DNA from 4 places in the Kribbella sp. NBC_00889 genome. Region 1 is predicted to be linked to each of the others. Evidence: riboswitches for the same ligand, from Rfam matches in the RefSeq annotation. Region 1 holds a riboswitch; each other region holds the start of a gene.
The links. A riboswitch is a leader RNA that binds a small molecule or an ion and turns the genes downstream of it on or off. The one in region 1 is predicted to bind cobalamin.
Positions count from the first base shown of each region.

Region 2: it holds a riboswitch for cobalamin, as region 1 does, so the genes downstream of both, metE (5-methyltetrahydropteroyltriglutamate--homocysteine S-methyltransferase) here and OG817_RS06215 (ribonucleoside-diphosphate reductase subunit alpha) in region 1, are expected to answer to the same signal.
Region 3: it holds a riboswitch for cobalamin, as region 1 does, so the genes downstream of both, OG817_RS18480 (putative cobaltochelatase) here and OG817_RS06215 (ribonucleoside-diphosphate reductase subunit alpha) in region 1, are expected to answer to the same signal.
Region 4: it holds a riboswitch for cobalamin, as region 1 does, so the genes downstream of both, cobN (cobaltochelatase subunit CobN) here and OG817_RS06215 (ribonucleoside-diphosphate reductase subunit alpha) in region 1, are expected to answer to the same signal.

Region 1 covers NZ_CP108783.1:1,278,807-1,286,487, forward strand. The annotation lists gene OG817_RS06200 (MFS transporter) at 1-161, shown strand, start outside; gene OG817_RS06205 (isochorismatase family protein) at 172-750, shown strand; gene OG817_RS06210 (ribonucleotide-diphosphate reductase subunit beta) at 808-1,896, opposite strand; gene OG817_RS06215 (ribonucleoside-diphosphate reductase subunit alpha) at 1,857-4,670, opposite strand; cobalamin riboswitch at 4,803-4,946, opposite strand; gene OG817_RS06220 (DinB family protein) at 5,050-5,631, opposite strand; gene OG817_RS06225 (Fic family protein) at 5,691-6,965, opposite strand; gene OG817_RS06230 (hypothetical protein) at 7,108-7,344, shown strand; gene OG817_RS06235 (class I SAM-dependent methyltransferase) at 7,353-7,681, shown strand, end outside.
Region 2 covers NZ_CP108783.1:4,680,451-4,688,131, reverse strand. The annotation lists gene OG817_RS22650 (vWA domain-containing protein) at 1-100, shown strand, start outside; gene metE (5-methyltetrahydropteroyltriglutamate--homocysteine S-methyltransferase) at 146-2,401, opposite strand; cobalamin riboswitch at 2,493-2,719, opposite strand; gene ppdK (pyruvate, phosphate dikinase) at 3,038-5,689, shown strand; gene OG817_RS22635 (muconolactone Delta-isomerase family protein) at 6,110-6,388, shown strand; gene OG817_RS22630 (hypothetical protein) at 6,429-7,637, opposite strand.
Region 3 covers NZ_CP108783.1:3,783,554-3,791,234, forward strand. The annotation lists gene bluB (5,6-dimethylbenzimidazole synthase) at 1-917, opposite strand, end outside; gene OG817_RS18470 (cobyrinate a,c-diamide synthase) at 854-2,206, opposite strand; gene cobO (cob(I)yrinic acid a,c-diamide adenosyltransferase) at 2,250-2,864, opposite strand; gene OG817_RS18480 (putative cobaltochelatase) at 2,864-4,903, opposite strand; cobalamin riboswitch at 4,976-5,108, opposite strand; gene OG817_RS18485 (AAA family ATPase) at 5,198-7,681, shown strand, end outside.
Region 4 covers NZ_CP108783.1:3,793,796-3,801,476, forward strand. The annotation lists gene cobN (cobaltochelatase subunit CobN) at 1-3,471, opposite strand, end outside; cobalamin riboswitch at 3,507-3,634, opposite strand; gene OG817_RS18510 (hypothetical protein) at 3,661-3,879, shown strand; gene OG817_RS18515 (DUF3500 domain-containing protein) at 3,968-4,936, opposite strand; gene OG817_RS18520 (hypothetical protein) at 5,042-5,410, shown strand; gene OG817_RS18525 (histidine phosphatase family protein) at 5,428-6,087, opposite strand; gene OG817_RS18530 (cobalamin biosynthesis protein) at 6,099-7,031, opposite strand; gene OG817_RS18535 (serine hydrolase) at 7,076-7,681, shown strand, end outside.

The DNA of each region.
Region 1 (7,681 bases):
TGATCGCCGCCGCGGCCAACGCCCACTTCTTCCAGCACGGCGCGACCACCACCGGTCTGCACGAGCTGGCGCTGTTCCTGCTCGTCGTCGCCGGCCTCCTCGTGCTGGTGACCCTCCTCGACCGGTCCCTCGCCCAGATCGGCCGCCCACAACCCAACTGAGAGGTCCGTCGTGCCCGTCACCGCTCTTGATCCGAACACCGCCCTCGTCGTCATCGACCTGCAGAACGGCATCACCGCCATCCCCGGTGCGCCGTACCCGACCGCCGACGTCATCACCCGGACCGCGGAGCTCGCCGACGCCTTCCGCAAGCGCGGCCTCCCGGTGTTCCTGGTCCGGGCCAGTTTCCGCGCGGACGGTGCGGACCGGATGCCAGGCCGGACCGAGCAGCCGACCCGCGCGACCGGTACGCCGCCCGCCGACGCCGACCAGATCGTCCCGGAGCTTGCCGGTCACCCCGAGGACACCGTGGTGACCAAGCGGAACTGGGGTGCCTTCCACGGCACCGACCTCGATGTCCACCTCCGCCGCCGCGGCGTCACCCAGATCGTCCTCACCGGTGTAGCCACCAGCTTCGGCGTCGAGTCGACCGCCCGCGCCGCCCACGAGCACGGCTACAACGTCACCCTCGCCACCGACGCGATGACGGACCTCAGCCCCGAGTCCCACATCCACGCCACCACCTACATCTTCCCCCGCCTCCGCGAGACCGGCACCACGGCCGACATCCTGGCCAAGCTCCCTGCGTAAACCACGGCCAGGACACGCGAGCCGGGCAGCTGCTGCGCTGCCCGGCTCGCGTCGCACTCAGTCCCAGCTCAGTCCGCTCGACGACTGGTACTCGATCACGCGGGTCTCGAAGAAGTTCTTTTCCTTCTTCAGGTCCATGACTTCTGACATCCAACCGAACGGGTTGCGGGTCTCGCCGAAGATGGGGGCGAGGCCGATCTGCTCGGCGCGGCGGTCGGTGATGAAGTGCATGTACTGCTCGCAGAGCTCCGCGGTCAGGCCGAGCATGCCGTTCGGCATCGTCGCGCGGCCGTAGGCGACCTCCAGCTCACACGCTTCGGTGAGCATCTGCCGCACCTCGGCCTGGAACCGAGCTGTCCACAGGTGCGGGTTCTCCTGCTTGATCTGGTTGATGCAGTCGATGCCGAAGTTCAGGTGGATCGACTCGTCGCGCAGGATGTACTGGTACTGCTCGGCGATGCCGACCATCTTGTTCCGCCGGCCCAGCGACAGGATCTGCGCGAACCCGGTGTAGAACCACATCCCCTCGAACACCACGTAGAACGCGATCAGGTCGCGCAGGAACGCGGTGTCGCTCTCCGGCGTCCCGGTCCGGAAGTCCGGGTCCTCCAGGTGCTGGGTGTACTTCAGCGCCCAGGCGTCCTTGTCCGAGATCGACGGCACCTCGCGGTACATGTTGAACAGCTCGCCCTCGTCCAGGCCGAGCGACGTACAGATGTATTGGAAGGTGTGCGTGTGCACGGCCTCCTCGAACGCCTGGCGCAGCAGGTACTGCCGGCACTCGGGGTTGGTCAGCTGCCGGTAGACGGCCAGGACGATGTTGTTCGCGACCAGGGACTCCGCCGTAGCGAAGAAGCCGAGGTTGCGCTTCAGCATCATCCGCTCGTCCTCGGTGAGGCCGTCCCGCGACTTCCATAACGAGATGTCAGCTTGCATGGACACCTCCGTCGGCATCCAGTGGTTGTTGCAGGCGGCAAGGTACTTCTCCCAGGCCCACCGGTACTTCAAAGGCAGCAACTGGTTCACGTCCGCCCGCGCGTTGATCATCGCCTTGTCGGCGACCTCGACCCGGGACGCCCCGACGGCGATCTCTCCCAATCCGGTCGTCACTGGCAGGCCTCGCAGTCCGGGTCGTCGATGGCGCAAACGGCTCCGCTGGGCTCGGGAAGCGCAACTTGTACGGCGTTCAGCCGGCCGTCCGTCCCTTGGAGCGTGGACTTCTCCACATGGGTGGCTGACTGGGAACGCAGGTAATAGGTCGTCTTGAGTCCATACCGCCAAGTCGACCTGTAGAGCTCGTCCAGCGCCCGGCCCGACGGCGCGGCCATGTAGAGGTTCAGCGACTGCGACTGGTCGATCCATTTCTGCCGCCGCGACGCCGCCTTGACCAGCCACATCGGGTCGATCTCGAAGGCCGTCGCGTACAGCTCGCGCAGGTCGGCCGGGATCCGCTCGATCCCCGCCAGGATGCCGTCGTGGTACTTGAGGTCGGACACCATCACCTGGTCCCACAGCCCGCGCGCCTTCAGGTCGGCCACGAGGTACGGGTTCGCCACGGTGAACTCACCCGACATGTTCGACTTCACGAACAGGTTGCTGTACGTCGGCTCGATCGACTGGCTCACCCCGCAGATGTTGGAGATCGTCGCGGTCGGCGCGATCGCCATCACGTTGGAGTTGCGCATGCCGTCGCGCCGGACCTTCTGCCGGAGCGCGTCCCAGTCGAGCTGCTTGCTCTGGTCAACGATCAGGTCGCCGTCCCGCGCCGTCTTGAGCAGCTCGAGCGAGTCGATCGGCAGGATGCCCTGGCTCCACAGCGATCCGTCGTACGACGAGTAGCGGCCGCGCTCGGCGGCGAGATCGCTGGACGCCTCGATCGCGTGGTAGCTGATCTGCTCCATCGAGCTGTCGGCGAAGGCGACCGCCGCCTCTGAGGCATACGGTATCCGTAGCCGGAAGAGTGCGTCGGAGAACCCCATCAGGCCGAGACTGATCGGCCGGTGCCGCAGGTTCGACCGCTCCGACTCGGGCGTGGTGTAGAAGTTCGTGTCGATGGTGTTGTCGAGCATCCGGACCGCCGCCATGACGGTGTCGCGGAGCAGCTCGGCGTCCAGCCCGTCAGGTGTGACGTGGGCAGCCAGGTTCACCGAGCCGAGGTTGCAGACGGCGATCTCGTCGGCGCTGGTGTTCAGGGTGATCTCGGTGCACAGGTTCGAGGAGTGGACGACACCGTCGTGCTGCTGCGGCGAGCGCAGGTTGCACGGGTCCTTGAACGTGATCCACGGGTGCCCGGTCTCGAAGAGCACCGTGAGCATCCGCCGCCACAGATCGACCGCCTTGACCCGCTTGAACACCCGGATCTCGCCACGGTCCGCGGCCTGCTCGTAACCGCGGTAAGCCTCCGCGAACGCAGTGCCGTACAGGTCGTGCAGCTCGGGCACGTCGTCGGGGGAGAAGAGTGTCCAGTCGCCGCCGGCCTCGACCCGTTGCATGAACAGGTCGGGGACCCAGTTCGCGGTGTTCATGTCGTGGGTACGGCGCCGCTCGTCTCCGGTGTTCTTGCGCAGATCGAGGAACTCCTCGATATCGATGTGCCAGGTCTCGAGGTACGCGCAGACCGCACCCTTGCGCTTGCCACCCTGGTTCACCGCGACCGCGGTGTCGTTGGCGATCTTCAGGAACGGTACGACGCCCTGCGACTCACCGTTGGTCCCGCGGATCCTGGCGCCGATGCCGCGCACCGGGGTCCAGTCGTTGCCGAGGCCGCCGGAGTACTTGGCGAGCAGCGCGTTGTTGCGGATGCCTGCGAAGATCTCGGCCAGGTCGTCCTGGACTGTGGTCAGGAAGCAGGCAGACAGCTGCGGTCGGGTCGTGCCGGAGTTGAACAGGATCGGCGTCGACGTCATGAACCGGAACGAGCTGAGCATTTCGTAGAACTCGATGGCCTTGGCGTCACGGTCGTCCTCGCGCAGCGCTATCCCCATCGCGACGCGCAGGAAAAGCGCCTGCGGCAGCTCGAAGCGCACCTTGTCGATGTGCAGCAGGTAGCGGTCGTACAAGGTCTGCAGGCTGAGGAAGGTGAAGTCCAGGTCGCGCTCGGGCCGGATCGCGGCGGCGAGGCGCGGGAGGTCGAAGGTGGCCAGCTCGGGATCGAGATGCCCGGCTTCGACCCCGAGTTCGACGTAGCGCGGGAAGTAGTCCACGTACGCCTGGGCCATCTCCGCCTGGCTCGCCTGCCGCGGCTCGCCGTGGACCCGGCCGAGCGCCTCGCGACGGATCTGGTCGAGCAGCAGCCGGGACGCGGCGAAGCTGTACTGCGGCTCGGTCTCGACGTACGACCGGGCGGCCATCACCAGAGCGAGCTCGACCTCGTGTTGTGCGATGCCGTCGTAGCAGGAGCCAAGGGTCTCGTCGAGGATCAGCTCGGGGTCGACCGCGTCCAGACCCGTGGCCGCCTCCGCGACGATCACGCGCAACCTGTCGACATCGAGCGGCGCGATGCTGCCGTCGGCCGCGCGGACGCTGAGCGTGGGCTTGTCGGTGATACCGGAAGGGTCGGCCGGGGTGCGGGCCTTGGTGCGCTCCTCGCGGTAGAGGACGTACGCACGGGCGACCTGGTGCTCGCCGGCGCGCATCAGCGCCAGCTCGACCTGGTCCTGGATGTCCTCGACCTGCAGGCTGCGGCGGGCGTCACCGCGGCTCGTCAGGGCCTCGACGACCCGGCCGGTCAGGTCCGTCACCAGGTCACGGACCCGGTGGGTGGTGCCCGCCTCGGCACCCTCGACGGCGAGGAACGCCTTGGTCATGGCGACCGAGATCTTGGTCTGGTCGAAACCGGTGTGGCCGCCGTCGCGGCGTACGACGGTCAGCTGGACCGACCGGTCGGCTGTCGCCGACCGGGATGAGGAAGCAATCGTCACAGGTGTTGTCTCCAAAAGAGTTCGGAGGACCGGAGCCACGCGGAGGGGCGCACGACGGGGCCGGCAGCACCGGCCGGGAACACTGCCGCCACGCCCTGCGACCCACCCGCGAGGTCTCGGACCACGTGCACCGGCGGTGCACGCGCTGGTGGCAGGTATCCGGACTCGCGGAAGGCTTCCGCTCACCGTTGCGGGGCAGTTCCGGACTCGCACCGGATTCCCCTGTTGCCTCGGCGTGGCCCCACATCTTGTGGTGCCAGGACGCGATGAGCTGTCCAAATATGCAGAGCCACTCCGAACCACCAGCAGTAGTGATGCTAAGCGGCAGCCCCTACATCTTGTGGTAGCGCCACGCCGCGTGTCGCACATGTTGTGGTCCTCACGCCGCGACCGCGTAGAGGTCCTGCAGCGTCATGATCTCCGAGCCATGGTGGATCAGCTCGCGATTCAGCCGCAGTACGACGTGACCGAACGGCTCGCCCGCGTCCAGCTCGGTCGCCTGGCTGAGGCCGATCGTCATCACCTGCTCCTCGTCGAGAGCGGCGATCGCGTCCTGCCAGGCCTCGACCCAGTGGGTCAGCCACGCCACCGCATCGCGCGCGTTGCCGTGCAGGGTGATGTCGGCACGTCCCTGTTGGCTCGCGCCGAAGGTCCACTCCCAGCGCTCGAAGAACGTCTCGGTCAGATGGGCGATCAGCCAGGCGATCGTGCGTGGTCCGCGATGGTCCGGCTCGTCGGGCCACTGCGCGACCCACTCGCCGGACCCGAGTGATCGGAACCGCCCGGTGTAGTGCCGGCGTACGACGGTCAGCGCCTCGCTGCTCGGTCGCCAGAAGTACTGGTCGTCGGTCAACTGCGCGAGCCGGCCGGACAGCACCATCCAGCTGAAGCCGAGCTGGCCCCGGACCATGGCCATCGCCGATGGCCGGTGCAGGATGTCCCAGTCGAACGGCTCTGGCATCATCTCTCCCTGTATGATCGAACATATGTTCGAATTCTTGCTCGCTCGGGAGACGAAAGTCAATGTGCGTTGCGTGTTGGTGCTGGCCTCGATGGAACCGGTCTGCTAGGCGGCTCGATCCGGGTGTCCGCGGCCGGGCTGGCGAAGCGGCGTTCGAGCAGGGTGAACGCGTCGATCAGTTCGGGCGCCTCGTAGACGCGGTTGCGTCGGCCGTCGGTGATCTCACGCAGGATGCCGGCCTCGACGAGCCTCGCCAGACCCTGGTTGGTCGCCTGCTGGGAGCGGTCGACAAGTTGCGCGGCCGCTGCGAGCGTGAGCACCGGCGCGGCAGGCAGCGCCTCGATGAGCAGGTCGGCTGCCGAGCCGCCGCGGACAGGCGCGGCTCGCTCGCGCCATGCGGACTTCAGTTCGGCCGCCGTCTGCTCGAAGCGAGCGGCCTCCGCCGTCGCGTGGCTACAAGCCATCGCGAACATCCGCAGCCACGGATTCGCCGCCGACCGAGCCTTCGCAGTGGTCGCGCGACCGACATGCCGGAACGCCGTCAGAGCTTCGACGTACTGCATCGCGTGCGTGGCGAGCGACAGCGACACCGGCGGCACGGTTCGCGTGACCAGTCCATCGGCCCGCAGGATCAGGTGGATCAGCGCCCGGCCGGTCCGGCCGTTGCCATCGGCAAATGGATGGATGGTCTCGAACTGTGCGTGCGCGATCGCGGCCTTCGCCAGCACCGGCAGCCGGGACTCCCGGACGAAGGTCATCAGATCCGCCAGCAGGTCGGGCACCAGATGCGCCGGCGGCGGAACGTAGTACGCCTCAGCGGGGGAGCGGCCGCCGATCCAGTTCTGCAGGAAGCGGACCTCGCCGCCGAACTCTGGTGTGGGGGACTGGGCCATCAAGCGCCGGTGCGCCTCGAGCAGGTGGTCGACCTCGAGCTTGTCGCCGGCCTGGACGGATTCGGTCGCCCAGGTCATCGCGTCGACCGCGCCGAGCACCTCCTCGGCGGTGACGTCGCGCTGCCGGTCCCGCAGTACGTCGGCCTTGAGCAGGCGACGCGCGCCGACCACCAGTCCTTCGATCTGCGACGACCCGACAGCCTCCGCCCGCAGCAGCAGGCGGGCCAGGGCTTCGCTGTTCGTCAGTACGGCGGCCGTCGCGTCCAGGCGGGCCAGATCGCCGGCGGCGTCCTCCAATGCCGCGAGGACGTCGTCGCTCAGGTCGAACACGCGCCCGACCAACGGGTCCGGGAAGTACAGCTCGTACGACCCGCCCAACCGCTCGGCCCGGGTGAACCCGTCCGGATGCCCAGGCCACCGATGCAACTCCACCCGTGCCATACCCCTTATTCAAGCTTATTTCACAACCTTGAACAAGGGGATGCTGTGATCAAGCAGGCGGTGTTCACCCGCTCGCCACCAGGACGCGTCACAATCAGTCCCCCGCCCGGCGTCGCAGGGCGACTACCGAAGGAGCCCGGCGATGACGGAGACCGAGCCGCAGGACGAGCATTCCGGTCTGCTGCACTCTCTCGGCAAACACCTGCCGCACCACCAGCACCATCGAGAGACCGACGACGTCACCGAGTCGGAGGAGGCGGTCGGCTTCGACCTCGACACCGACTCGGCGCTGCCGCACCCGCACCACCCGGACGGCAATACGTTCGACCGCACCAAGGATCTGTCCTACGGTCGACTGCCAGCCGACCCCGACGCCTGAGGACGCTTATGCGACTGGACGCGCAGACACTGCAGATGGTGGCCGCCAACGAGGCGGACTGGGATGCGCGGGCGCCGCTGCACGCGGCGAGCCGTTTCTACAGTCAGCCGGCGGAGTTCTGGTTCGCCGACTACGAGTGGGACGACCTCGGTCCGCTCGAGGGTCGCGACGTACTGCATCTGCAGTGTCATCTGGGGACAGAGACCATCGCTTTCGCTCGGCGCGGGGCGCGGACGACCGGGTTGGACCTGTCGGCCAAGTCGCTCGAGGAGGCGCGGCAGATCGCTGCCGACGCCGGGGTCGAGGTCGACTACGTCCACGCGAATGTGTACGACGC
Region 2 (7,681 bases), 3.4 Mb from region 1:
CCTGGCCCGCCGCAGCGGCGGCCGAGTCCTGGCCCCCGACCCCGACGGCCTCGGCGCCGCCGTAGTAGGCGACTACCTCCGCACCCGCCGCAAACTCTGACCCGGTTGCCGTGGGCACCAGACAAGGTGCCCACGGCAAGGCCACTCAGCTGCGGGCGGTCCGGGCCGCCTGGACCAGGTGCCGGAGCGCGGGGATCACCTCGTCGTAGCCGCGGGTCTTCAGGCCGCAGTCCGGATTGATCCACAACCGGTCTGCCGGCACGGCCGCCACGGCCCGGTCAATCAGGTCCGTGAGTTCCTCCTGGCTGGGGACGCGAGGAGAGTGGATGTCGTAGATGCCCGGGCCAACGCCGCGGCGGAAGCCGGCGGCGGTGAGGTCGCCGAGGATCTCCATGCGCGACCGCGCGGCCTCGATCGTGGTCACGTCGGCGTCCAGTCCGTCGATCCCGGCGATCACCGCACCGAACTCCGAGTAGCACAGATGCGTGTGGATCTGGATCTCGGCGGACGCCCCGCCGGTGGCCAGCCGGAACGCACCGACCGACCAGTCCAGGTACGCCTTCTGCTCCGCCGATCGCAACGGCAGCAACTCGCGCAGCGCAGGTTCGTCCACCTGCACGATCCTGATCCCGGCCGACGCCAGGTCGACCACCTCGTCCCGCAGGGCCAGCGCGACCTGATCGGCGGTGACGGCGACGGGCTGGTCGTCGCGGACGAAGGACCAGGCCAGGATCGTCACCGGCCCGGTCAGCATCCCCTTCACCGGCCGCTCGGTCAGCGATTGCGCGTACGACGCCCAGCGCACGGTCATCGGCTCGGGTCGCGACACGTCGCCGTACAGGATCGGTGGTCGGACGCACCGGCTGCCGTACGACTGCACCCAGCCGTGCCTGGTGGTCGCGAAGCCGTCCAGCTGTTCGGCGAAGTACTGGACCATGTCGTTGCGCTCGGGCTCGCCGTGCACGAGCACGTCCAGCCCGAGTTCTTCCTGCAGGCTGATCACCCGCGCGATCTCGGCCCGCATCCGCTCGTCGTACGTCGCCTGGTCGATCCGGCCGGACCGGAGTTCGGTCCGGGTACGGCGGAGATCCGCGGTCTGCGGGAACGAGCCGATCGTGGTGGTCGCGAGATCCTGCAGCCCGATCGACTCCTGCGCCTTCCGGCGTTCGTCGTACGGCGCTCGCTGCCGATCCTCGGGACCGATCGCGGCGACCCGGTCGCGGACCGCCTGCTCACGAGCGAGGCCGGACTCGTTCAACGGGCCGCGGGACGGATTGTCGAGGTTCACCAATACGCCGGGCTCGTCCTCGCTGAGCGCACGGCCGAGCAGGACCACCTCGTCGACTTTCTGCCGCGCGAACGCGAGTCGCGCCCGCACCTGCGGATCGAGCTCGTCCTCCGCATCCACGTCGTACGGCAGGTGGAGCAGCGAGCACGAGGTGGAGACGGCGAGCCGGCCGACGGAGCCGAGCAGCTTCACGCAGGTCGACAACGCCTCACCCAGGGCAGTGCGCCAGACGTTCCTGCCGTCGACCACCCCGGCGAAAACGGTCTTACGCTGGATGGCCGGCAAGACGGCCAGTTGGTCGACCAGGCCAGGAGTGGACACGAGGTCGACCGCCAGCCCCTCGACCGCGGTGGACGCCAGCACCGGCAGGGCAGCACCGGGATCTCCGAAGTACGTCGCGACCAGGAGACGCGGGCGTTCGGTGAGCTTCGCCAACCGGTCGTACGCGCGACGGAGAGCGTCGAGCTCAGCCGGTGTGCGGTCCTGGACCAACGCCGGCTCGTCCAGCTGCACCCAGTCGGCTCCCGCGGCATCGAGCCTGCCGAGGAGTTCGGCGTACGCGTCCAGGAGACGGTCGAGCAGGCTGAGTGGCTCGAAGCCCGGAGTTGTGGATTTCGAGAGCAGCAGGAAGGTCAGTGGTCCGATCAGGACCGGGCGGGTCTCCACACCGGCTTCTCGCGCGGCCGCCAGGTCTTCGAGTGGCTTGGCCGGGTTGAGCCGGAACACCGTGTTCTCGGTGAGCTCGGGGACCAAGTAGTGGTAGTTGGTGTCGAACCACTTGGTCAGCTCCAGCGGCGCGACCTCGGCGTGGCCACGTGCCATCGCGAAGTACGTGTCGAGTCCGGAGCGACCGAGGGCGCGGAAGCGCTCCGGAATGATCCCGAACAGCTGCACGTGGTCGAGCATCTGGTCGTAGTACGAGAAGGTGTTACCGGGGAGAACGTCGAGTCCGCGGCCGGCCAGGTCGCGCCAGGTGTCGGCGCGCAGTCGGTGGGCGGTCGCCTCCAGTTCGGCCGCGTCGCTGTCGCCGGACCAGTACTTCTCGACGGCCTTCTTGAGTTCACGGTCCGGGCCGATGCGCGGATAGCCCAGCACTGTCTTGATGGTGTTCACGTCTCTCTCCTCGCGAGCGTGCCAGGGATCGGCGGGGTCGCGGAGACGCCGGACGGGTCCTCCCACGAGACCACCGATCCACCGCGCACCGGCTGGTGCGCGGACCGTCGGCAGGTCTTCGGACTCACGGGCAGTCCGGTCGGTCCGACCGGTCGGCCTACTGGCCGTCGCTTCCCGGACGCCGGGCGTCCAGTGCTGTCTGACGGCTGTCGTTCCCGTTCACCGCTGCGGGGCAGTCCCGGATTCACACCGGGTTCCCTCTTGCCTCGCCTCGTCGTCGACCACCCGACCAGGCGAACCGTCGGCAGTGCCGAGCGTAACCCGCGGGCACCGCGACGCGCCGGACGGCGAGACGAACACCACTCGCGGTGCCCGCCGTCGACACGACGAAACCCCGGGAGCGATTCGCTGGAAGGTTTCGTTGGCGAACGTGCCGATTGTCTTGCGTTGTCAACGGGGGAAGGGTTTTCCGGCCTTCGACCTGTGGGCAGAGTCACGTCGGCATCGTGAGACCAGTGTTCAACTGGACTGGTTTTCGGGCTTACTCTGAGAGCAACGCCCCCGCCACTGGAGTCGATGGGCCAGCGGGCCACCACACCGCGCTCAGAAGCACCGCCTGAACCACAGGGAGTGATCGTGCCGAAACTCGTCTACGACTTCGCCGAAGGCAACAAGGACATGAAGGAGCTGCTCGGCGGGAAGGGGGCGAACCTGGCCGAGATGACCAACCTCGGCCTGCCGGTGCCACCCGGATTCACCATCAGCGCCGAGGCCTGCCGCGCGTACCTGGCCACCGGCTCGGTGCCACCGGAGTTGGCCGACGAGATCGACCACCACGTCGACGTACTGCAGCAGAAGATGGGCAAGAAGCTCGGCCAGGCCGACGACCCGCTGCTCGTCTCGGTCCGGTCCGGAGCGGCCGTGTCGATGCCCGGGATGATGGAGACCGTTCTGAACGTCGGCCTGAACGACGACTCGGTGAACGGGCTCGCGCATCACTCCGGCAACCCGCGGTTCGCCTGGGACGCGTACCGCCGGTTGATCCAGATGTTCGGCAAGACCGTGCTCGGCATGGACGGCGACGTGTTCGAGGGCGCGATCGAGGCGGCCGAGGAAGCCAAGGGCACCCGCAACGACCTCGACCTGGACGCGGACGACCTGAAGCGCCTGGTCGAGACCTTCAAGCAGGCCGTCCACGAGCACACCGGCCGCGAGTTCCCGCAGGACCCGCGGACCCAGATGGACCTGGCGATCGAGGCCGTCTTCGGCTCGTGGAACTCCGAGCGCGCGATCCTCTACCGCCGGCAGGAGCGGATCCCGACCGACCTCGGTACTGCGGTCAACATCTGCTCGATGGTGTTCGGCAACCTCGGCATGGACTCCGGCACCGGCGTCGCGTTCACCCGCGACCCGTCGAGCGGTCAGCCCGGTGTGTACGGCGACTACCTGCAAAACGCGCAGGGCGAGGACGTGGTGGCCGGCATTCGCAACACCGTCCCCCTCGCGGACCTGGAGCAGATCGACAAGACGTCGTACGACGATCTGATGGCGATCATGGCCAAGCTCGAGGGCCACTACCGCGACCTGTGCGACATCGAGTTCACTGTCGAGCGCGGCAAACTGTGGATGCTGCAGACGCGGGTCGGCAAGCGGACCGCGGCGGCCGCGTTCCGGATCGCGACCAGCCTGATCGACGAGGGCGTGATCGACACCGACGAGGCGCTGAAGCGGGTGAAGGGTGCGCAGCTCGCGCAGTTGATGTTCCCGCGGTTCGACGCGGACGCGGACACCGATCTCATCACCAAGGCGATCGGTGCGTCGCCGGGTGCGGCGTCCGGCACGATCGTGTTCACGTCGGCCGCCGCGGTCGAGGCCGCGGACCGCGGCGAGAAGGTGATCCTGGTCCGGCGCGAGACGAACCCGGACGACCTGCACGGCATGATCGCGGCGCAGGGGATCCTGACCAGCCGCGGCGGCAAGACCTCGCACGCGGCCGTGGTTGCCCGCGGCATGGGCAAGACCTGTGTCTGCGGCGCCGAGGAACTCGACGTGAACGTTGCCCAGGGCACCATCAAGGTGCACGGCACGGTAATCGAGGCCGGTGAGACGATCTCGATCGACGGGACGACCGGCGAGGTGTTCCGCGGCGAGGTCCCGGTGGTCGCGTCCCCGGTGGTGCAGTACTTCGAAGGTTCGCTGGCTCCCGAGTCCGGCGACGAACTCGTGGCCGCGGTGCACCGGTTGATCACGCATGCGGACGACGTACGGCGGCTCGGCGTACGGACCAATGCGGACACCGCGGACGATGCGGCCCGGGCGCGGCGGTTCGGGGCCGAGGGGATCGGGCTGTGCCGGACCGAGCACATGTTCCTGGGCGAGCGCCGGGAAGCTGTCGAGCGGCTGATCCTGGCCGACAACGACGGTGATCGCGATGCGGCGCTGGCCGAGCTCGAGCCGTTGCAGCGGGGCGACTTCCTGGAGTTGCTGGCCGCGATGGACGGGCAGCCGGTGACGATCCGGCTGATCGACCCGCCACTGCACGAGTTCCTGCCGTCGATGGAGGATCTGGCGGTCAAGGTCGCGCTGGCCCGCGAGCGCGGTCAGGACCCGGGTCACGATGCCGCGCTGCTGGCTGCGGTCGAGCGGCTGCACGAGGAGAACCCGATGCTCGGCCTGCGGGGTGTCCGGCTCGGCCTGGTCATCCCCGGGCTGTTCGCGATGCAGGTCCGGGCGATCGCGTCCGCGGCCGTCGAGCTGAAGCAGCAGGGCAAGGACCCGCAGCCGGAGATCATGATCCCGCTGGTCGGCGCGGTCCAGGAGCTGCACCTGGCCCGGGACGAGGTGGAACGCGTGATCGCCGAGCTGGGCGTCGAGTGGGACATCCCGATCGGGACGATGATCGAGCTGCCGCGCGCGGCAGTGATCGCGGACCAGATCGCCGAGGCGGCCGACTTCTTCTCGTTCGGTACCAACGACCTGACCCAGACCACGTGGGGCTTCAGCCGCGACGACGTCGAGGGCGCGTTCTTCGCCCGCTACCTGGAGAAGGGCATCTTCGCGGTATCGCCGTTCGAGTCGATCGACCGGGAAGGTGTCGGCGCGCTGGTCCGTACCGGCGTCGACCGCGGCCGCGCCACCAAGCCGGATCTCAAGCTCGGCATCTGCGGCGAACACGGCGGCGACCCGGACAGCATCCACTTCTTCCACGAGGCAGGCCTGGACTATGTGTCCTGCTCGCCGTTCCGCATCCCGGTGGCCCGCCTCGAGGCCGGCCGCGCCGCACTGTAAGCGGTCGCTCCCGGCTCACGACCGCTAGCCTGCAGACGTGAGCCGGGAGCAGCTGCGCCAGACCTTCGGCGAGGATCGGTCCACGCACCGGCCAGGCGACCGCGCCGATGGTGGCCCGCGGCTGGTATTCCGGCCATCGGGCCTTGACAGCGGAGCGGCGTGACGGACAGTACGGATGTATCGGCACTCTGATCGACGCGATCGGGGGTTCGATCACGAAGCGTTACGTGACTCAACTGTCCGCAGTAATTTCCTTAACCAACCCCTTGCGTTGCGGCCGGTAAGGTAGTCAGAATATCCGGGCGGGAAGGGCGATCACTCGTCGACTTTCGGGTCCGACCTGAACCAGCCGCTGTGGCGGCTCGTGACTCCCTTCCCGCACCAAATCCTTTGCAGGCAAGGCCGTGTAGGGTTTTCGGCATGGCCCAATATGTCGTGCAGTTGCGCTTCGATGTTGCCGAGACCGAGCGCCGGCTGGAGGTCCGTCCGGCCCATCGCGAGTACCTCACCGAGCTCAAGGCGGCCGGCAAGCTCGTCGCCGCCGGACCCTTCACCGACGAGACCGGCGCGCTGCTCGTCTACGACGTCGCCGACGAGGCCGAGCTCCGCGAGATCCTCGCGAAGGACCCGTACACCCCGGCCGACATCTACGAGATCGCCACCCTCGCCGAGTGGAAGCCCCTCTTCCCCCTGGGCTGAGCTCGCGTTCCCCACTCAGGGAACGCCGAGGGGCGGGAGCTCAGATGTCGGCGCCTTCGAGGTCCAGGTGGTCGACGTAGGCCCAGAGCCAGACCAACGGCGCCAGGACCAGCTCGGGTTCGCCGTCCTCGTCGGCGACGAAGATCATCGACGCCTCGCCGTTGGAGATGTCCTCGATCACCGCGTCGCAGACCTCGATCGCGGCATCGAACGGCAGCAGCGGGGGCCCGTTCTCCCAGCGCGGCTGGGGGAGCGGGAGCACCGGTGCCTCGTCGGTCCCGTCGAGCTCCACCGAGACCTTCTGCAGCTCTTCGTACAGGTCGTAGGTGATCAGCCCGGCGAGCGGACGGCCGTCGAGACCGATGAGGTACGGATCGTCGGAGCCTTCTCGGAAGTTGTCCCGCAGGTCCGGGAACGCCGCCTTGAGGTCGGTCGCCTCCAGGTACGGCGCCTCGTCCAGTTCCTCGACCTCGGTCAGCCCGCTGCGCATCTCGTCGAACTGGTGCAGCAGCGTGTTCAGCTCGTCGTACGCGCCGCCGCCAGGAGCCTTCTGCGCCCGTGCCTCCAGGTCGCGCAGGTGCTCGAGCAGGTCGTCCTCGAAGTGCAGCTCGTACCGCGGCAGGTGGGGCTCGCGACCGGAGTTGATCTGGGCGACCAGCTGAGTCGACACCGGTCCGAGCCGCTCGGCCAGCACCTCCAGCGGCGTGGTCGGCTTCTCCTCGTCGTCGTGCGCGCAGGAGTCGTCGTCGACCTTCCCGCCCTCGAGCGCGAGCAGCACCTGGAACGCCGGGAACGCGACCAGCGCCGCCGTCGCCATCATCCCGTCGCCGATCAGCATCAGCGGGTTCGCACCGGCTTCGGTCCGGCGCAGATGATCCGGCATCAGTACGGCGGCCTGCTCGACGTTCACCTGGCTGGCCAGCGACGACAGGCCGTGCTCGGCGTCGACGCCGAGCAACTCGACGAGCCGCTCCGAGCTCATGTCGAAGTTCGAGCGCAGGTAGTACCGCAGCCAGCCGGCGTCGACCGGATTGGCGAGCAGCTCCGCGACGCGGGCACGGAAGTCGGCCAGGTCGGCGACCGCGAGCACCACGAGCACCGGCTGCTCGCCGTCGCCGATCACCAGCGGCCGGGTGTCACCGTTCTGGAACCCGTCGATCACCTGGTGCAGGCTGTCCGCAGCCGCATCGAGCGGCCACGACTCCGCCTCGAACTCGTTCACCACCGCGGCGGAGGTGTCATCGGGCATCTGCTGGTCCTCTCCGGGTGGCGGCGGGAGTTGGGGTAACTCTA
Region 3 (7,681 bases), 2.5 Mb from region 1:
ACCGCGGCGACCTCGGCGGGCTCGAAGAAGGAAACCCAGCCGACGCCCAGTCCTTCGGCTCGCGCGGCGAGCCAGAGGTTCTGGATCGCGATCGCCACGGAGAACCAGGTGGTCCGTGGGTCCGCGTGCCGACCGAGCACATGCCGCCCGCCGCGGCCCGCGTCGCAGGTGACCGCGATGTTCAGCGGGGTGTCCAGGATGGCTTCGATCTTCAGGCCGTCGAATGACTGCCGGCGGTCGGACGGCAGACTCGCCGCGAACGCGTCCCGCTGAGCCGACGCCAGGTCATGCACCTTCCGCCGCGTGGCCACGTCCCGAATCAACAGAAAGTCCCACGGCTGACTCAACCCCACACTCGGAGCCCGATGCGCAGCCTCCAACACCCGCCCCAACACATCATCAGGAATCTCTCGCTGCAGAAACCCCCTCCGCACATCCCGCCGCTCCGCAATCACCCGATGGACGATGTGCCGTTCTGCAGGTGCATAGCCAGGAGCAGCAGGCAAGCGGCCGATGGCTGTTGTCGCACGAGTTGAACGACGCTTCGTGACCAGCAGTTCGGCGCCGGTGAGGAGCACTGCAGCTTCTGCAACGCCTGGCGTGCCGGTTAGTTGGTCGACCTTCTCGCTTGGGGTGGGGACGGACTGGCGGGCCAGCTCTTCGGCGGGCGCGGTTTGTAGGTCGGCGCTCAGGGAGGCGGCCAGGCGTTGGACGCCTGGCTCGGTTTCGCGGCCGGCGACCGTGACGACGAGTCGGACCGTGCCTCCGCCGGCCTCCTGTAGCGCGTCGTGCACGAGGTCACGGAGTTCGCGGTACGGCGTACCGGAGCGGAGGCCGATGCCGACGACGAGGTTCACTTCTCGAGCCCCGCATGCACACGTGCTTCCGCGACGAAGCGGGCCGGGACGTCCGGGCACGCCGTCCAATGCAGATGCAGGTACGACGCGTGCACCCGAGGCAAAGCGATGCCCTCGACACCAGCGGGCAGGTGCCACGCGGGATCGACCTGGGCGTCCAGCTCGATCGCCGTCCGGTGGAACTCGTGACCGCGGACCCGACGACCCTCGTCGAAGAACGCAGTCGTGGTGGCGGCGATCGCCGTCCGGTAGCCGAGGGTCAGGCGGTCGGTCATCCGAGCGGTCGCAGGGAGCACACCCGTCATCGGATGGCCGTCCAGCTCGCGACACAGATAGAGCAGTCCGGCGCACTCGGCGATGACCGGCAGCCCGGCCGCGATCTCGGACGCCACCTGCCGACGGAGTACGTCATTGGCCGACAGCGCTTCAGCGTGCAGCTCCGGGAAGCCACCACCCAGATACAGCGCCGAGGTTGCTTCAGGCAATGGGTCCGACAGCGGGTCGAAGGAAACAACATCGGCGCCCGCGGCAACCAGCAGCTCGGCAGTCTCGGTGTAGCGGAACGAGAACACGGGTCCACCGGCAACCGCCACCACCGGCCGACCTTCACCCGCCTGAGCCACCTCCGCGGTCGGGTCCCACGCCTCGACGTCGAGATCTGTGGCGGCATGGGCAGCGGCGACGAACGCTTCCAGGTCGACGCCTTGGCGGACCAGTTCGGCGGCAGCCTCAACCGCCGCCGAGGCTTGCTCCCGCTGCTCATCTGCCGGGACCAGACCGAGGTGACGGCTGGGCACGGTCAGGCGGGTGTCGCGCCGAAGCACACCGAGCACCGGTACGCCGGTCGGCGCCACTCCGGCCCGGACCTCGGCCTCGTGACGGTCCGAACCGACCTTGTTCAGGATGACGCCGACGATGCGGATCTCGGTGTCGAAGGCAACGAAACCCTGGACGACGGCGCCGACGCTTCGACCCGCAGCCGACGCCTCGACCACCAGCACCACAGGTGCCTTGAGCAACTTCGCGACGTGGGCGGTGGACGAGAACCCTTCGGTCCCGAGGGCGCCGTCGTACAGCCCCATCACGCCTTCGACAACGGCGAGGTCTGCGCCAGCGGCACCGTGAGCGAACAGCGGGCCGACGCGCTCCTCGCCGGACAGCATCGGATCGAGGTTCCGCCCGGGACGACCCGTGGCGACCGCGTGGAACCCAGGATCGATGTAGTCCGGCCCCACTTTGAACCCGGCGACCGTGCGCCCGGCCCGCCGCAGCGCCGCCATCAACCCAACGGCGACCGTGGTCTTCCCAGCCCCCGAAGCCGGCGCCGCCACCACAACCCGCGGGATCACCGGGTCTCCCCCACTGCGGCGCGTTCCCTGACCCCGCCGGGCGTTACCACTCGATGCCCTTCTGACCCTTCTGGCCTGTGTCCATCGGGTGCTTGACCTTGGTCATCTCGGTGACCAGGTCGGCGGCGTCCAGCAGGCGCTGGTCCGCGTTGCGTCCGGTGATCACGACGTACTGGTGACCGGGCCGGTTCGTCAGCGTCTCGATCACCTCGTCGACGTCGACCCAGCCCCACTTCATCGGGTACGTGAACTCGTCCAGGACGTACAGGTCGTGTGTCTGCGCGGCGATCCGGCGCTGGATCTCGCGCCAGCCCTCCAGCGCGTCGGCGGCGTGGTCCTCCTCGGTGCCGGCCTTCCGCGACCAGCTCCACCCCTCGCCCATCTTGTGCCACTCGACCGGCCCGCCCTGACCGGTCGCCGTGTGCAACTCACCGAGCGCCTTGAACGCGCTCTCCTCGCCGACCTTCCACTTCGCGCTCTTGACGAACTGGAACACACCGATGTTCCAGCCCTGGTTCCAGCCGCGCAGAGCCATCCCGAAGGCGGCCGTCGACTTTCCCTTCATCTCACCGGTGTGCACCATCAGCAGCGGCCGGTTCCGGCGCTGGCGGGTCGTCAGGCCGTCCTGCGGCACCACACTGGGCTGCCCCTTCGGCATCAGGCCGCCCTCCGGTCCGTCACCGTGCGGATGAGGTTGCCAGCGGCAACTTCACCGAGATCGAGGTACTCGGCGCCGAGGTCGGCCGCGAGCTCCCCGGCCAGCCCGAGCCGGACGCCGCGGCGCGGCTCGCAATCGACGACCACCGTGGCGATTCCGTGCTGGGCAAGCCAGCCGGCCGCCTGGCGGGCGCGGGCGAACGCGTTGTCTCCGTGGGTGGCTCGGCCGTCGGTGACGAGCACGAGCAGTGGGCGTCGACGTGGGTCGCGGATCGCGGCGATCCGCAGTACCTCGGCGGCTTGCAGCAGTCCCTCGGCGAGCGGCGTACGTCCGCCCGTCGGCAGCGATTCAAGCCGGCGTACGGCGGTCTCGACGCTGCCGGTGGGCGGCAGGGCGACCGTCGCGGCGGCACCGGCGAACGTGACGAGGCCGACGGTGTCACGGCGCTGGTACGCGTCCAGGAGGAGCGAGACGATCGCGGTCTTCACCTCACCCATCCGCTTCTTCGTCCCCATCGAGCCGGACGCGTCCACGCAGAACAGCACGAGGTTGCCCTCGCGCCCTTCTCGTACGGCGAGCCGCACATCCGCCGCCCGCACCGCGAGCCCCGGCCCGGTCCGCCCGCGCGCATGCTGATGCGGCGCCGCGGATCGGATCGTTGCCAGGAGATGCGGGCGGCCTGCCTCACGTCCTGCCCGTGAACGGTCGCCCACTACGCGCCCGACCTCGGTGATCGCCCGGGACCGCCGACCAGCGACGCCTGTCCCGGCGGCCTGCACACTGAGTAACCGCGCCTTGTAGGGCTCCGAGCTGCCGACTACCTCACCAGCCGGCGCCGGCCCAGGCCGGCCACTCGCCTCGCCGCCTTCTGACCCATCCCGGTCGGCTCCCGCCGAGTCTGCGGTGGAGTCGGCAGGGTCCGCGTCCGCGTCGGCCGGACTGCCGTCGTCCGCGGGATCCGCTCCCCCGCCCGGACCGCCTGGACCGTCCGGATCGTCGTCCGGGTCCTCCGGGGGCGGAGTGCTGTTGTTGATCGCCTCTTCCAGTTGGTCCTCGTCAAGACCTGGAGCGTCGAACGGATTTCGACGACGCCGGTGCGGCAACGCCAGCTTGGCGGCCGCGCGTACATCATCCACCTCGACCACAGTGCGCCCGGACCAGGCAGCGTGGGCAACCGCCGTACGCGCGGTGACCAGGTCGGCCCGCATCCCGTCGACGTCGAACGACGCGCAGATCTCCGCGATCTGACGCAAAGCGGAGTCGGTGAGAATCACCTCGGTCAGCAGGGCACGAGCCTTGACAATGCGCTCGGCGAGCTCGCGCTGCGGACCGTCGTACCGAGCAATGAAGGCATCCGGATCAGCCTCGTATCCGAGCCGAGCCCGCATCACCTCGACCCGGACGGCAGGATCCCGGCTGGCGACGACATCAACAGTCAGCCCGAACCGGTCGAGCAGCTGCGGCCGCAGCTCACCCTCCTCCGGGTTCATCGTGCCGACCAGGACGAACCGCGCCGGGTGCGTGACCGACACCCCGTCCCGCTCGACCGTCGCACGTCCCATCGCCGCCGCATCGAGCAGTACGTCGACCAGATGGTCGTGCAGGAGATTGACCTCGTCGACGTACAGGATCCCGCGGTGCGCCGCGGCCAGCAGTCCAGGCTCGTATGCGGTGATGCCCTCGGCCAGCGCCTTCTCGAGATGCAACGACCCGAGCACACGGTCCTCGGTCGCACCCACTGGAAGCTCGACCAGCCCGGCCGGCCGGGAGTCGCTGACCGACGAATGCGGCCCGTCGGGACAGGCCGGGTCCGGGTGGTCGGGGTCGCAGGAGAAGCGGCAGCCCGGTACGACGTCCACCGTCGGCAGGATCTCGGTCAGTGCGCGGACCGCGGTCGACTTCGCCGTACCCTTCTCGCCCCGGATCAGCACCCCACCGATCGCCGGCGAGATCGCGGCCAGAATCAGGGCGAGCTGAAGATCGTCCATCCCGACCACGGCGGTGAACGGGAAACCACTGGACGGTGAGGCAGGCCGCATGAGCGGTGGATCCCTTCGTCGAGCGGGTATCCACGCCCGCCGGCAGCTGGTACGCCGTACCACGGAGACCGCAGTCCGACGGACGGAGGTGGATGTCCTGGCTTCCGGGATTCACCCCGGTCACAGTGGCGGGACCGCCCCGGACTCCCGGCCGAAGCCGGTCACCGGTGTTCCTCCACAACCGTCCGCCCGATCATGACACACGCCACCCATCCCTCAGCGACCAGGTTCACACCCGCACCCGGCGGTGGTGGGCCTGTCGGTTGGGCGCGGATGGGTGTTCACTGAGGTGGCATGGGGGGTCTTCGGGCCGATCATCGGTTTGCGGGACGGGCCGTCGAACAGGAACTGCTCGGCGACGTGCTGCGCGACGCCGTCGGCGGGATCCCGCGCGCGATCGTGATCCACGGTGAAGCCGGCATCGGAAAGAGCCGCTTGGCGCGGGAGATGTGCCGGGATCCGCGGCTGACCGTCCTGTGGGGATCGTGCGTGCACTTCGGTGGCGCGTCGGTTCCGTTCGCCCCGATCAGCGGCGCACTGCAGGACTGGCTCAGCCAGGCCGACGCGGACGAGCGGGAGCGGATCCTCGCCGCGACCGATGGGCTGACCGCCTTGCTTCCCTCGATCGGCACGAACGGCAGCGGCAGCGCGGCCGACGGCATCGACTCGACGCGGCTGCCGATGCTGGTCGATCTCGTGCTGAACCGGATCGCGGACCAGCGCCCGACGGTGGTCGTCATCGACGACCTGCAGTGGGCCGACGTGGCCTCGCTGGACGTGCTGTCCTACCTGATCGCCGGATTCCGGGTCCAGCGGCTGGTCCTGATCGCCACCTGCAGGACCGAGGAACGCGGCGAGGGGCATCCACTCCACTCCTGGCTGGCCGACATGCGCCGGATGCCGTACTTCGGCGAGATTTCCTTGCAACCGCTCGACCTGGGGGCCGTCAGCAACCAGATCGAAGGACTGCTCGGCCACACGCCCGACATCGAGCTCGCGACCGAGGTCCTGGCCAGGTCGGACGGCAACCCCTATCTCGTCGAACTCATGGTCCGCGGTCTGTCCGGCTCCGAGCGCAGTCTGCCTCCAACAGTCCCGGCCGCACTCGGGGAAGCTCTGCTCGCCACCTGGCACGGCCTCAGCGAACAGGCCCGGCTGCTCACCAGAGTTCTCGCCGTTGGCGGTCGCCCGACGTCGTCCGCGGTACTGAGCCAGGTCGCATCCGGCCATGGGATCGACGCGAATCAGATCACCCCCAGCCTGTCCGAGGCGCAGGACCGCGGGGTCGTGCGCAACGACGGCGGCAGCTGGTGGTTCCGCCATCCGCTGCTGGCCGAGGTCCTGTACGACGGCCTGTCCCCCGACCAAGCGATCGAGCTGCATTCCGACTACGTCCGAATACTCGAGTCGCGCCCCGCCGAGTTGACGGCCGCCGACCTGGCGGTCCACAACGAACGAGCCGGCAACATCGATGCGACCTTCCGCTGGTCGCTGGTGGCGGCCGACCAGGCAGCACAGCTACGGGCCCCGTCCGAAGAGGCGATCCAACTCCGCCGCGCGTGCGCTGTCTGGGAGTCGGCATCACCGGCGATCCGAGGCGGGCGTGACGACAGGATCCGCTTGTTGCGACGGACAAGCACGATCTGTCTCCGGGCAAGCCTGGCCGACGCGGCCGTCCCGCTCCTGACCGAGGCATTGAGCCTGGTGGACAAAACGCGCGAGCCGTTGCTGGCCTGCGATCTCCTGGTCGCGCGGTCCGACGCCCGCTGGAGCTCGACCGCACCCGGCATGCCGGACCTGGCCGACGTTCGGGAAGCGATCGAGTTGACGACCGACTTCCCCGCGAGCGCGGAGCGCGCCGTCGCGTTCGCCGAGCTGTCCGAGAGCGAGACGCTGCACGGCCTGCCGGACGACGTACTGCACGCAGAGGAAGCGGTCCGGATCGCGCATAGGTCAGGCTCGGCGCAAGCCATCGGGCGAGCCTTGGGTGCATTGGCGGCTGTGTCCGACAGTCGCGCGCCGCTCGAGTCGCTCGCCGGTGCGGAGGTTGCGGAGCAGCTGGCCAGGTCCTGTGGAGATATCGACACCGCCACCAATGCCGCCATCTTCCGTTTCAATGCCCTCCACACGATCGGCCCGCGATCCGACGCAGCCGAGGTCACTCGCGCGTCGTATGTCGAGGCGGTCTCCGCCGGCGCCGGTGTCTGGGCGTATTTCCTCGCCTTCCAGGCCGCCGGTGAGCTGATCGAACTCGGCCGGTGGGACGAGTGCCGTGACTTGTTGCGGTCAGCGTTGGCGGCCCGCGCGGCCGATATCCCTGGAGCAGGCGTCAGGCTGGCCGCAAGCCTGCTCGCCGTCAGGTCGGGCCGGACCGAGGAGGCCCGGCAGCATTTCGATCGGGCGTTGGAGCTGATCTCCGACGACTTCAATCCGCTCCGCCCGTACATCACCCGCGTCGGCATCGAGCTGATGACGGCGGAAGGCAAGGTCGCAGACTCCGTGGCCTGGGCACGCCCACGTCTGACCGTGCTGGATCAGGCGCCTGAGGGGTGGGATGACGAGGTACTTCCGGGCTTCGCCCAGGCGGCGGCCGACGCAGCCTGCGCCGCCCGCGACCGCGGTGAGGTCGCCGCCGTCGCTGCGGCCGCGGACGCGCTCGACAGCGTCATCGACGGATGGCCGCGGGCGCCCTTCGCCGACGCCATGGGTGGCGTGGATGTCCAAGCGATGAATGAGGCACTCCTTGCGGCCGAGATCGGCCGCTGCCGGAACACCCTG
Region 4 (7,681 bases), 2.5 Mb from region 1:
GTACCCGAAGAGGTAGTCCACCGTCGCGGCCATCTCGAAGGCACCCTTGTACCCGTGCCGCCGCATCGCCGTCATCCACCGCGGGTTCACCACCCGGGCCCGGAAGACGCGCTTGGTCTCCTCCTCCAGGGTCCGTGTCTTCACCTGCGCCGGTACGGCGGAATCCCCGACGTACGCCTTGGGGTTGGACCCCGTCAGGTGACGGACCATGGCGATCATGCCGCCGTGGTACTGGAAGTAGTCGTCGGAGTCCATGATGTCGTGCTCGCGAGTGTCCGCGTTCTTCGCCGCCACCTGGATCCGGGCGTAGGCGCGTTCCATCGAGCCGCGGGCCTCAGCGCCGTCGAGGCCCTTGCCGTACGCGTACCCGCCCCAGACCGCGTACACCTCGGCGAGCTCGGCGTCGGTCCGCCAGTTCCGCGCGTCCACGAGCGGCAGCAGGCCGGCGCCGTACGAGCCCGGCTTGGAGCCGAACACCCGGGCGGTCGACGACCGTACGTCGTTGCCCGCAGCAACGTCAGCGTCGACGTGCGCCCGCAGGTAGTTGTCCGAAGCCCCTTCCTCCAGGGCGGCGACGGTACGGACCGCCTCGTCCAGCAGCGTGACCACGTGCGGGAACGCGTCCCGGAAGAAACCGGAGATCCGGATCGTCACGTCGACGCGTGGCCGGCCGAGTTCCTCCAGGCCGACCACCTCGAAGCCGGTAACCCGACGCGAGGCCTCGTCCCAGACCGGGCGGCAGCCGAGCAGCCACAACACCTCGGCGAGATCGTCGCCCTGGGTCCGCATCGCCGACGTACCCCAGACCGTCAGGCCGACCGATCGCGGCCACTCCCCTGTTTCCGCCTTGTGGCGGGCCAGCAGCGAGTCGGCCAGCGCGACCCCGACATCCCAGGCGTTGCGGCTCGGGATCGCCTTCGGGTCGACGGCGTAGAAGTTGCGCCCGGTCGGCAGCACGTTGACCAGACCGCGGGTCGGCGAGCCGGACGGACCGGCCTCGACGAAGCGGCCGTCCAGGGCGCGCAGAACGTTCGTCAGTTCGTCACCGGTGCGTGCGAGCCGCGGCACGACCTCCTCGGCGGCGAAGGTGAGCGACGCCTCGACCTGTTCCGACGACCGCCCGAGCACCTCGATCACGACGACCGGGACCTTCGCGGCCTCCCAGCTCAGCGTCTCCATCCCGACGACGAGCTTGCGCGCGACGGCTTCCAGCAGGTCGACACCGTCGGCGCCGCTCACCGCCGGCAGATCCGCGAGCGTCGCCAGCTCGGCAAGCTCCGGCACGGCCCGGCCGGGATCGGCGAGCATAGCCGCCTCGTCGACTCCGAAGGTCTCACCCAGCGCCGTGCGCAGGCCGGGAATCGAGTACGACCCGCCCCAGAGCTGCCGCGCCCGCAGTACGGCGAGCACCAGGTTGACCCGTGCCTCGCCGGCCGGTGCACCACCGAGGATGTGCAGACCGTCGCGGATCTGAACGTCCTTGATCTCGCACAGGTACCCGTCCAGGTGCAGGACGAACTCGTCGAAGTCGTCGTCCTCGGGCCGCTCGGACGTGTGCAGGTCGTGATGCAGTTGAGCCGCCTGGATCAGGGTCCAGATCTGCGCACGCAGCGTCGGCACCTTGTCCGGGTCCAGAGCCGACACGGTCGCGTACTCGTCGAGCAGGTACTCCAGCTTCGCCATGTCGCCGTACGTCTCGGCCCGCGCCATCGGCGGGACCAGGTGGTCGACGACGGTCGCGTGCGCGCGCCGCTTCGCCTGCGTCCCCTCACCGGGGTCGTTGACGATGAACGGGTAGACCATCGGCAGATTCCCGAGGACCGCGTCCGGCGCGCAGCCTGCCGCCAGCCCGATCCCCTTGCCCGGCAGCCATTCGAGCGTGCCGTGCTTGCCCAGGTGGACGACCGCGTGCGCACCGAAGCCGCCATCCGACGGCGCGGCCTCCAGCCAGCGGTACGCCGCCAGGTAGTGGTGCGACGGCGCCATGTCCGGGTCGTGGTAGATCGCGACCGGGTTCTCCCCGAAGCCGCGCGGCGGCTGGATCATCAGTACGACGTTCCCGAAGCGCAGCGCCGCCAACGCGATCGCGGGCTCGTCCCCGGACGTGTCGACGTACAGCTCACCGGGCGGCTCGCCCCACGCCTTGGTCATTGCCTCGCGCAACGACTCCGGGACGCGACCGAACCATTGCTGGTAGACCGACCGCGGGATCGTCGCGACGGCGCTGGCCAACTGCTCGTCGGTGAGCCAATCAACGTCGTGACCGCCCGCCGCGATCAGTCGGTGAATGAGCCCGTCTGCGCCGTCCGCGCCCTGCAGTTCACTGAGGTCGAGGCCGCCGAGGTCGTACCCGGCGTCCTCGAGCTGCCCGAGCAGGACGACCGCCGAGGCTGGAGTGTCAAGGCCGACCGCGTTCCCGATCCGGGCGTGCTTGGTCGGGTACGACGACAGCACCAGCGCGAGTCGCTTGTCGCCGTTCGGCACGTGGCGGAGCCGTGCATGCGCCACCGCGATCCCAGCCAGCCGGGTACACCGCTCCGGGTCCGGCGCGTACCGGGCCAGATCGTCGGCGTCGTACGCCTTGAAGGAGAACGGGATCGTGATCAGTCGTCCGTCGAACTCGGGGATCGCCACCTGGGTCGCGGCGTCCATCGGACTGATCGCGGCGTCGCTGGCCAGCCACTGCTCGCGGGTCGAGGTCAGCGCGAGGCCCTGGATCAGCGGGATGTCGAGGGACGCGAGCGCGCCGGCGTCCCAGGCATCGTCCGAGCCGCCCGCGCTCGCGTTGGCCGCGACGGATCCGCCGGCGGCCAGGAGGGTCGTGACGAGGACGTCGCACTTCCGCAGCAGGTCGAACAGTCCGGCGTTCTCATCGCTGGTCGGGTCGAGTCCGCGGAGCGTCCCGCAGTACACGGGCAGCGACTGCGCGCCGGCGGCCTCGACCGCACTCGCCAGCGCATCGACGAAGGCCGTGTTCCCGGAGATCTCGTGCGCTCGGTAGTAGACGATGCCGACCACCGGCCGCTCATCCTCGACGAACGTCCCGCGGACGCCGTACGCCGGGAGTGCGCGGGGCGGGTCGAACGCGTCGCCCGTCAGCAGCAGCGTGTCGCTCAGGAAGCCGGCCAGGTTACGCAGATTCTCGGAGCCGCCTTCACGCAGGTAGGCCAGCGCCTCGGTCACCGCGCCCGCCGGCACGGTCGACAACGACATCAGTTCGGCGTCGGGCGCGGCCTCGCCACTGACCACGACCGCCGGCTTGCCGGAGGCGAGCACCGCGTCGAGGCCCTCCTCCCAGGCCCGGCGACCGCCGAGCAACCGGACCACGACGATCTCGGCCGCGTCCAGCAACGGGGCCAGGTCGGCGAGGTCGAGCCGGGCGGGGTTAGCGACCTTCCAGCCGGCGTCCGCCTCGGCGGCGGCGAGCAGATCGGTGTCGGCGGTGGAGAGCAGCAGGAGGTTCGCGGGCATGCGCGACCGGTCCTTCCTCGGGGTGTCCACGCCCCGTCCGGAGGTGCGACAGCGGCAGTTCCTGACTCCCCTACGCCTGACTACGGCGCTGGGTCACAGTGGCGGGACCGTCCCGGACTCACACCGGGTTCCTGCAGTTGCCATCGCTTGACGCCGAGACTCTATCGGACGCGCCCACTTATGCTGGAGGTGACCAGAAGGCGGCTGAAGGAGAATCCGGTGCGCCGCGAACACCCTGGACTCGTCATCGCTCTGGCTGCCGGTCTCGTCGCCTCGGCCGTCCTGGTCCCGACCAGCCTGGCGACCGGCATTCGCCAAGGCGACGGCACCGATGACACGGATCCGGCGGTGGTCACGACCTGGAACGCGATCGCCGAACGGACGACCCTGAAGCAGCCACGAGCCTAGGCCCACGCATCGACGCAGGCCGCGGCGGGAACCGGCTCGGCCGCCAAGTCGCGAACTGGGTCGCGACCCACCAGTTCCGCTGAATCGCTCAGCGGTGCATGGCGTAGTGGGCGGCGAGGAGGTCGGTGCCCCAGTCGTTGCGGAGGTCTCGCCAGACCGAGTGGATGTGGTTGGCGTCGTCCTGGGTGTTGTCGTACTCGGCCAGGAACGTCGGGCCGGCGATCGAGTAGTAGTGGCGGTGGCCGATGCCGGGTTCGGTCGCGCCGGCCCAGGCGAAGCTGAGGCGCTCGATGCCCTGGTCGGTGATGTCCTGCCAGGTCTGCAACCCGATCGGTCCGGCGGCCCTCCCGACGTACTGGCCGATGAGGAGGCTGAACAACTGCCGTTGTTCCGCGGTCATGTCGCCGTACGCGAGGCCCTGGTGGAGAAGCTTGGCGTCGGCGACCGGGTCGTGCCGGGTCAGGATGTCGTCGGGTGCGTCCGGCGAGACGACGGCCACCTCACGCTGGGCCGGCTCGAGCGCGTGCAGGAGCTGGAAGCCCAGGTCCTGCTCGGCGGCGAGGAAACGCCGGCCGGCCTGCGGCCCGGACCGGACCTCGGCCGGATTCGACCCGAGGAACTGCGGGGTGAACGAGATCGCCCCGTCCACGAGTGTCACGTGCAACGCGAGGTGATGCCCGTTCAGCCGCCAGGCCCACGGCTCCGTCCCAGCCGGATCGCCCAGCACCCGCAGGAAGTACCGGTCGCCGACGACGGATCCCTCCCACTCGCCGCTCGGCGGCAGGGCCGGGATCCCGCGCACGATGATCTCCGCGTCCCACACCGCCCAGACGTCGGCCACACCGCGCTCACTGCACCCGATCGCGACGAGCCGCTCCACCAACTGCTGCTGGGCCGGAGTCAGCTCCGTCAGCGGAAGGCCCGGTACCGCACCCGGCAGGTAGGTCCACTGCTTATGGTCCGGGGTGTCGAACGCCGCCTTGATCTTGTCCAGCTGCGCCGGCGACAGGCTCGCCAAGAGTTCGAGAACCGCTTCCCGGGTCTGCTCCACAACCATGCCGATGCTCCCGTTCCGTCGACCAGAATGCCTCGCCCAGCCTACGACCACCACCTCGCCCCGGTCGCGACACGTGAGAACCCGACGCCGTCGTACGCTGCGCTGGTGTCTGAACAGTCAGGGGCTCGCGGCGTGGTCTCTGTCGTGGTGGGGTCCCTGAGCAGGCCTGGCGTGATGCTGGCCGTTTACCTGGTCTTCCTGTTCGTTCTGTACCTGGTCACTGCGGACCCTTACAAGGCGATCACGCTTCCGTTCGCAGCCGTCATCGGCCCGCCGGGCTTCGCAGTTGTGCGGTGGGCGTGGACCAAGCGCATCCACCCGCGGTGGATCCTTCGTCGGCGAGGGGACGATCCGGAGCATCCCGGGCCGGCGAGTCGGGCGTTCAGCATCGGCCTCGCGGTCCTGCTGATGGTGCCCGGGGTGGCGGCGATGCTGCTCGCGGCGTTGTTCATCCTCGCCGCCGTGCGGGGGTGAACCTGTCGGCTGCCGCCTCACAGCCAGGCCGATCGCTCCCGTTCCGTCGGTTCGTACGTCGTCCACTGTTCGAACGGCCGGTCCAGCTTGTACTGGAAATCCGGCTGCCGCAGCAGGACCCGTGTTTCGGCATTGTCCGGGTTCCGCAGCGTCTCGAAGAACTTGACCGACCAGTGGAACCAGCGCATGCAGAACAGCCGCATGGTCAGCCCGTGCGACACCAGCAACACATTCCGCGGCGCGTCCGGGGACTCGAAGTCGCGGTGCATCGTCTCCAGGAACGTCGACACCCGGTCGTACACGTCCGACCCCGACTCACCGTGGGTGAACCGGTAGAAGAAGTGCCCGAACCGGTCCCGGAGCACCTCCTGCCGCTCGATGTCCGCGGTGTCCTGGTAGTTGGCCCAGTCCTGCTCCCGCAGCCGCGGCTCCTCCCGGGGCTCACCGATCAGGTCGTCCAGCCCGAGTGAGTCCAGCGTCTGCAAGGCCCGCACGTACGGCGAGACGTACACGCGGGCCGGCTCGTTCTCGAACAGCTCCCGCAGGTACTTGCCCGCCTTGGCCGACTGCTCGTGCCCGTGCGGCGTGAGCGGGATCGCGTGGTCGGGTACTCGCTCGAAGATCGACTTGTCCAGGTTCGCCTCGGACTCGCCGTGCCGGATCAGTGCGATCCGCATCGGGCGGTGACTCAACCCCATCGTGTTCCCTTCCGGCCGGCGACGGCCAGGATCGCGGCGACCCCAGCGGCAGCCACACCGACACGCCTGGCCAGCGCCGCGGTACGGCGTACGTCCGCAACCGCCGGTGTGGGTCCGTCGCCCAGTGTGCCTCGGTCCTCCCGGTACGACCCGTAACTGTTCGTGCCGCCGAGGGTCAGATCGAGTGCACCGGCGAACGCGGCCTCGACCGGCCCGGCGTTCGGGCTCGGGTGCTTCCGCGCATCCCGCCGCCAGACCTGGATGGTCTGTCCGGGCCGGCCGGCGGCGAGTCCGGTGAGCAAGGCGCACACGCGAGCAGGCAGCAGGTTGAGTACGTCGTCCAGCCGCGCGGACGCCCAGCCGAAGTTGAGGTACTTCGCGGACTTGTAGCCGACCATCGCGTCCAGAGTGTTGGCGGCGCGGTAGCCGAGCAGCCCGGGTACGCCGAGCACCCCGCCCCAGAGCAGCGGAGCGACGCACGCGTCGGAGGTGTTCTCGGCGATCGACTCCACGGTCGCGCGGGCGAGCTCGTCGGCTTCCAGACTGGTCGCGTCTCGCGCACACAGGTGGCTGAGCCGGTCGCGGGCCGCCGGGATGTCCTTCTCCTCGAGCAGCCCGGCCATCACCTCGGCCTCGCGCTCCAGACTGCGGGCGCCGAGCACCGTCCACGTCGCGGCCGCGGTGACGAGCGTGTGGACGATCGGACGATTCCGGCTGAGCCGCTCGAGCACGGCTCCGGCGGCTGCCGTCGTACCGACCAGGGCGACCGTGTACGCCGTACCGGCCGCGCGGGAATCGGCGTACGAGCGGGACTCCACGCGCGACGCCGCCTGCCCGAAGCCGGCCACCGGGTGGAAGCGGCGGGGATCACCGAGAACACGGTCGGCCGCGAAGCCGACGAGGAGACCGATCGCCCTGGACACCCTTGGCAGTCTGCCAGGTGGAGGTGTGTGGTTGGGTGATCGGCATGGGAATCGCGGAACTGCTCCGGGACGTCGACGGGAGCGGCGCCTTCGGGGTTTGGCTGGGGCGGCTGGTCGGCGTACCGGTGTTCGAGCATCTGGCGGAGCGGACGCACTACTCCGCGAGCACGATGAAGCTCCCGGTGGCGATGGCGATGATGCGCAAGGTCGAGGCGGGTGAACTGGCGCTCGACCAGCCGGTGACCGTGCACAACGACTTCGCGTCCGCGGCCGGCGGGCGGTTCGGGGTGGACCCGGACGAGGACGAGGCGCCGGCGACCTGGACGAAGCTGGGTGAGCAGGTGCCACTCGGGTGGCTGGCGACCGAGATGATCACCCGGTCCAGCAACCTCGCGACCGACCTCGTGCTGGAGCAGGTCGGGATCGACGCCGCCCACGCGGTGCTCGCGGAGTACGGCCCCGGAGACAGCGCGATCCGGCGCGGGATCGACGACGGGCCGGGCGTGCGGGCCGGCATCAGCAACTTGATGAGCCCGGCGGGTCTGGCCGGCGTACTGGTTGCTGTCGGCAATCAGCAGGGCGCCTCGGGCAACTACCTGCGCGATCTGCTGGCCGGCAACCAGTGGAACGGCGAGATCCCTGCCCTGCTG